DNA from 2 places in the Kluyvera sp. NPDC087067 genome. Region 1 is predicted to be linked to the other one. Evidence: riboswitches for the same ligand, from Rfam matches in the RefSeq annotation. Region 1 holds a riboswitch; the other holds the start of a gene.
The links. Region 1 has a riboswitch for cobalamin ahead of btuB (TonB-dependent vitamin B12 receptor BtuB). Riboswitches for the same ligand answer to the same signal wherever they lie in the genome.

Region 1 (3,412 bases):
AATGAAACAGTCAGGCCAGGATAAAGGTACGCTGCTGCTAGCGCTGTTGGCGGGCCTCTCAATTAACGGAACGTTTGCAGCGCTGTTCAGCTCTATCGTTCCGTTCTCTGTCTTTCCGATAATTTCTTTGGTGCTGACCGTTTATTGTCTGCATCAGCGATATCAGAACCGCACAATGCCGGTGGGATTACCCGCTCTGTCAGCCGCCTGCTTTATTCTCGGCGTGTTGCTGTACAGCACGGTGGTGCGGGCCGAATACCCGGATATCGGATCTAACTTCTTCCCGGCAGTCTTGTCGGTGGCGATGGTCTTCTGGATTGGCTATCGGATGCGTAACCGCAAGCAAGACTAGTAAAGTAGGCCGGATAAGGCGAAGCCGCCATCCGGCTATTTGCACCAGTTTTGCCGGATGGCGGCTTCGCCTTATCCGGCCTACAGTTGCTCTTATTTCTGCGTTAACAACACGCCGCATTCCATATGATGGGTATATGGGAACTGATCGAACAGGGCCAGGCGGGTGATATTATGCGTCTGGCTTAAAGTTTCCAGGTTCTGACATAACGTCTCTGGATTGCAGGAGATGTACAGAATGTTGGGGTATGCCTGCACCATCTTCTCTGTTTCACTGTCTAGCCCGCTGCGCGGTGGATCGACAAAAATCGTCTCACACTGATAGCTTTTCAGATCAATACCCTGCAAGCGGTTAAATTCCCGCACGCCGTTCATCGCCTGGGTAAACTCTTCCGCTGCCATGCGGATGATTTGCACGTTATCGATTTCATTCGCGCTGATGTTGTACTGCGCGGCAGCGACCGAAGGTTTGGCAATTTCAGTGGCCAGCACGCGGTTAAAGTTGCGCGCTAGCGCCAGCGAGAAGTTACCGTTGCCGCAGTACAGCTCCAGCAGATCGCCGCGCGAATTCTGCGTTGCGTCCAGCGCCCACTCTAGCATCTGAATGTTCATCGCCGCGTTGGGTTGGGTGAAGCTATTTTCTACCTGACGGTAGATCATCTCTTTCCCGGCAACCGGCAGACGTTCGTCAATATAGTCCTGATCCAGCGCGATTTTGGTTTTTGTGGCGCGACCGATGAGGTGGACGTTCAGCCCCTGCGCACGCAGTGCATCACGCAATCCTTCCGCCTGCTCACGCCACGCATCGTCGAGCTTCTTATGGTACAGCAGCGTCACGACCGCCTGGTTGCTGAGCGTGGTGAGGTAATCAATCTGGAACAGCTTGTGGCGCAGTACCGGGTTATCGCGCACACCATCGAGCATCGCGGTCATCAACGTATTGATAAGCTGGCTTGCCGCCGGGAAGGTGTCGACGCGGATGCGGCCCTTCGTCTGCTGGTCAAACATAATGTGGTAAAGATCATCACCGTCGTGCCAGATGCGGAATTCTGCGCGCATGCGGTAGTGACTGACCGGTGAGCGAAACACCTCCGGCGCAGGCGCGCTAAACGGCGTCATCATCGTTTGCAGGCGAGTGACTTTCTCGGCGAGCTGAGCGTCGTACTGTTCGGTCGAGAGGTGTTCGGGGGTCATGATGCATCCTGAGTAATAAAAGTACGCGGGGATTGTAGGGCTTGCACACTGGATGTCCAGCCTCATGCGGCGAAAATGCTAAATAGCAGTCTGGACATCCGTATGTAACTAAATGTAGCATTCGCCTACCGGTCCTGTGAGTTAAAAGGGAATCCAGTGTAAATCTGGGGCTGACGCGCAGCGGTAAGGAAGGTAAGAGTGGAGCGCATTCAATGCAGACACTGCGGCGTGCCGTGGGAAGTCATCCTCTCTTGATAAAGCCTCCAAGCCCGAAGACCTGCCGGATGACGTCGCATTAGGCTTTTATCGTCGCGAGCAACTGATAAAGCCTGCGGCATCCTTTATTGAATTTGGATGCTTTAAAAAATGATTAAAAAAGTTTCGCTGCTGACGGCATTATCCGTCACGGCATTTTCCGGCTGGGCGCAAGACAGCAATTCAGGCACGATGGTAGTGACCGGCAACCGTTTCCAGCAACCCGTCAATACCGTACTGGCACCGACCGATGTGGTCACGCGAGATGATATTCAGCGCTGGCAGTCAAAAGATCTTAACGATGTCATGCGCCGTTTACCGGGCGTGGATATCGCCCAGAACGGTGGAATGGGGAAGAGTTCTACTCTTTATGTTCGTGGCACGGAAGGGCGCCATGTCCTGGTGCTGATTGATGGCGTGCCAATGGCGCGTGCTGGCATAACGAACGGCATTGATATTGGCCAGATCCCGGTATCTCTGGTGCAGCGCGTTGAGTATATCCGTGGGCCACGTTCCGCGGTTTATGGCTCCGGGGCGATTGGCGGCGTGGTCAACATTATTACCATGACTGATGAAGAGCGTTCGCAGATTAACGCCGGTGTGGGCAGCGACGGTTATCAAACCTACGATGGCGCGATGAATAAGCGCTTTGGCGATACCCTCGTCACCGCCGCCGGTGCATACCAGACCACAAAAGGCTTTAACGTCCAGCCGAATTCCACCTACAGCGGCGACAGCGACCGCGATGGCTACCGCAACAAGATGTTCTGGGGCGGCGTGCAGCACAAGTTTAACGATAGCTTCTCCGGCTTCTTCCGTGGCTACGGTTATACCGCCAACAGCGATTACGATCAGGGCGGGTATGGCTATGCGGGGGGGAATGATGAAGTGCAGAACTACAACCAATCCTGGGATACCGGTCTGCGCTACAGTTCAGGCATCTATTCTTCTCAACTGATCGCCAACTATCAGCATCTGAAAAGTTACAACTACAGCAACGACCTCGGTCGCTATGCGGGTGATGCGACGCTCGACGATATGGAGCAGCGCTATATCCAGTGGGGGAATAACGTTGAGGTTGGGCATGGGGCCATCAGCGGCGGCGTTGACTGGAAACAGGAAAAGCTGTTCTCAAGCAGCACGACGCTGTCGGATAGCTACAAGCGTGACACCACCGGGCTTTATCTGACCGGGCAGCAGCAGATTGATAGCGTCACCCTCGAGGCCTCGGGTCGCGAAGATCACGATGAGCAGTTCGGCTGGCACGGAACCTGGCAGACGGCTGCGGGCTGGGAGTTTGTGGAAGGCTATCGGGCCACGCTCTCCTACGGCACGGGTTTCCTGGCGCCGTCCCTGGGTCAGCAATTTGGTGCAACGCGTTTTGCTTCCGCTTACGGCCCTGGTATCGCGGCTAACCCCGACCTGAAGCCGGAAGAGTCGAAACAGTGGGAAGCGGGAATCGATGGGTTAACGGGGCCACTGGATTGGCGCTTGTCGGCATACCATTATGAAATCCAGAATCTGATTGATTATAAAAATAACCAGTACGTCAACGTGAAGTCGGCGACGATTAAAGGCGTGGAGTGGACGGGCAATATCACCACTGGCCCCG
Region 2 (3,412 bases), on a different contig from region 1:
AATTCATGCCCGCGCAGCACCTCGCCGGGAGCGGCGAGCAGCGTTTGCCGTTGGGCTTCGGCTTCGCAGTAGCCAAAGCGCGTCAGCCGGGTGCCCATTTTGCTGTCACCGGGGAGGATATCCGCCATCGCATGGATTTCCCCCTGCGCATCCTCAAGCGTGCTGCCAAGATACATCAGGCCACCGCATTCCGCGTAGATAGCCACGCCGCGCCGGTGCGCTTCACGCAGTTGCGCCAGCATGGAGGTGTTGGCGGCAAGGGTTCGGGCATGTAATTCCGGGTAGCCGCCGCCCAGCCAGATCATCTGGCACGCTGGAAGCTCCCGGTCGTGCAGCGGGCTAAAGCGCACAATGTTCACCCCCGCGCGTTCCAGTAGCGCCAGATTATCCGGGTAGTAAAAATTAAAGGCTTCATCATCGGCAAGCGCCAGCGTTAAGCCTTCACCGGCAAGCGGCGTCGTCGGCCATTCTCCAACCGGTAAGGCGTTCAGTTCACTGAGCGAGAGCAGCGCGTCAATATCCAGCGTGCGTTCAAGCGTGGCGGCAAAATCCTGCCACGGTTTGGCGTTAAGCGTTGATTCGCGGGCGGTGACTAGCCCAAGATGGCGCTCGGGCAGCGCCACGCCTTCCACGCGCGGAACGTAGCCCAGCACCGGAATAGCGCAGTAACGTTCGATGGCGCTTTTCAGCAACTGGAAGTGGCTGTCGCTGTTGACCCGATTAACAATCACCCCGGCGATGTTGAGGCTGGGGTCGAAGTGCTGAAAGCCCATGACGGTTGCGGCAATCGAGGTGGAGACCGCTTTGCCATCGACCAGTAAAATCACCGGGCAGCCCAGCTGTTTGGCCATCGCCGCGCTGCTGCAATAATTGGGGTCAGTGCCGTAACCGTCGTACAGGCCCATGACGCCTTCAATCACGGCGATATCCGCGTGCTGCAAATGGTCACAAAACAGGGCGTTGAGAATCGAGGTGGGCAGCATAAAGCTGTCGAGATTACGCGAAGGGACGCCGCACAGCGCGGTATGCCAGCCGGTGTCGAGATAGTCAGGGCCAACCTTGTACGGCTGAACCCGCAGCCCGCGCTGCTGGAGCAATTTCAGCAAGCCCAGCGTCACCGTGGTTTTACCACAGCCGCTGCCGGTACCTGCAAGAACAAATGCGTGCTGTCTGGCTGCCATACCCTGACCCTATTGCCGAGGGACGAGTATAGCCGTGCGCTTGCCCGATCAGCCGACCGTGCAACGCAAAGCAACCCACTTCCCACCGAAGTTGTTGTTAATGACCAACAGGCAGGTCTTCTGGCTTAGCGTCATCCTCACCCGTCCTTCCCGATCCGGCGATCAGTGGTGTTTACGGGGTCGTCAGCATCACAGCAGCGGGGGCTGCGGGGGATTTATACACGCGTGTATTCACCCCCTTCCCTGGCACATAATGTGCCTGACCTGTTGGTTGCAGATTTATGCCGGCACCGCGCCCGCATAAAATAAAAGCAGCTTACTCTAGCGCGTCAAATAAAGGATTTCGTTGCGCTATGACAATACCGGTATATTTACGGTAGTTATATTTTGAAGGCTAAAGCAAGGAATATCATGAGCGTGGCACGCTGCCCCGGTTCCTGCGGGGAAATTATTCAGGGCTGGATTCTGGGCAGTGAAAAGCTCATCTCGTGCCCGATAGACTGGTACAGCACGGTGGAGGTGCGTGACGGCTCGCCCTTAGCCAACGAGCGCCCGCTCACCCGCGCAACGCTTGAGGCCGTGCTGGCACACTTTGGCTATCCACCGGCGCTAAGCCAGACGCTACAGGTTGAGGTTCACTCGACAATCCCGATTGCCAAAGGCATGGCCAGCAGCACCGCCGACATTGCCGCCACCGCCGTTGCCACAGCGCATCACTTGGGGTATTCATTGAATGAATCAATTCTGGCTGCGCTGTGCGTGTCGCTTGAGCCAACGGACAGCACGCTTTTCGATCAGTTAACCCTGTTTGATCATCATGACGCGCATACTCAAATTGGCTGTGGCCCCTCGCCTGAATTCGACCTGCTGGTGCTCGAAAGCCCCGTCATTCTACGCACCGCAGATTATCACCGTTTACCGCGTGAAGCGGCATTACAGGCCAGCGCCGCAAGACTGCATCAGGCGTGGGAAAAGGTGCAGGCAGGCTGCGCCAGCAATAGCCCGGAACGGTTAGGCGAGGCGGCAACGCTCAGCGCGATCGCCAGCCAGGCGCTGCTGCCCAAACCGGAGTTTACGACGTTGCTGTCGCTGGTTGAATCTTGCGGATTATACGGAATAAACGTGGCGCACAGCGGCAGCGTGGTCGGGTTAATGCTCGACCGCCATCGCCACGATGTGGAATATTTGAGATGGGCGCTGGCACAGCAAAAACTCAGCGATTGGTGGCCGAAACAGCACCTGGTAAGTAAGGTGTCGGGCGGAGTTCAGCTAAGCACCTGACGAAGCGCCGCCAGCAGCCGCTGGTTTTCCGCCTCGCTGCGAATTGCCACGCGGAAGTAGCGCGCATCCAGCCCCGGATAGTTGGCACAACTGCGGATAAGAATATGGTGTTGCAGCAGCGCGTACTGCAATTCAACATCCGGCCTTTCACAGCGTAAAAACAGATAGTTGGCTTGCCCCGGATACACTGTCAGCCCATCAATGTCGCACAGCGCCTGATAAAATCGCGGGCCTTCCTGCGCCAGCCATCGCCGGGTTGCCTGTTGATAAGCGTCATCGCACAGGGCAATTTCACCTGCCAGCGCGGCAAAGCTATTGATTGACCACGGCATCTGATGCTTACGCAGTCGCGCCACCGCCTCGGCGTCACCGTTGAGTAAATAGCCTAACCGCAGGCCAGGAATGGCGTAAAACTTGGTGAGCGAGCGCAGCACCCAAATGTGCGGATGTTCGCCAAGATGCGGGATAAAACCGGGTTCGTCGGCGATAAAGTCGATAAATGCTTCATCTAAGACCAGCGTAATATCGAGCGTCCGGCAGCGTTCGGCTATCGCCTCCAGCAGCGTGCGCTCGGGCAGCAGCCCGGTCGGGTTATTCGGCGTGCACAAAAACAGGCAGTCAAGCTCTGCGCTTAGCGCCGGTAAGATGCGCTCGGTCAGCTGCCAGCCGTCTTCTTCGCGCAGGGCAAAAGTCTCTACCTGGCAATCAAGCGTGTCCAGCGCCCGGCGGTACTCGGCAAAGCCCGGAGCAATCACCATCGCCCGACGCGGCTTTAAACCGCGTGCAAGGGTGAAAATAGATTCGGTTTCACCGTTGCCCGCCAATACCCACGAAACAGGCACCCCGTGATGCGCAGCCAGCGCCGCGTGCAGCTGCGCATAGTCTACGTCGGGATAATGCTCGGCACATGAAAGCTGGGCAATGATGGCCTGCTTTACGCTCTCCGGCAT

Region 2: linked by a shared signal. The riboswitch ahead of ACIPDS_RS06655 (cobyrinate a,c-diamide synthase) and the one ahead of btuB (TonB-dependent vitamin B12 receptor BtuB) in region 1 are both predicted to bind cobalamin.

Annotation. Positions count from the first base shown of each region.
Region 1 is NZ_JBIUZS010000011.1:100,259-103,670, forward strand. It holds gene fabR (HTH-type transcriptional repressor FabR) at 1-5, shown strand, start outside; gene ACIPDS_RS20815 (YijD family membrane protein) at 2-352, shown strand; gene trmA (tRNA (uridine(54)-C5)-methyltransferase TrmA) at 445-1,545, opposite strand; cobalamin riboswitch at 1,658-1,845, shown strand; gene btuB (TonB-dependent vitamin B12 receptor BtuB) at 1,912-3,412, shown strand, end outside.
Region 2 is NZ_JBIUZS010000002.1:259,678-263,089, forward strand. It holds gene ACIPDS_RS06655 (cobyrinate a,c-diamide synthase) at 1-1,181, opposite strand, end outside; cobalamin riboswitch at 1,274-1,464, opposite strand; gene ACIPDS_RS06660 (L-threonine kinase) at 1,593-2,462, shown strand; gene cobD (threonine-phosphate decarboxylase CobD) at 2,447-3,412, opposite strand, start outside.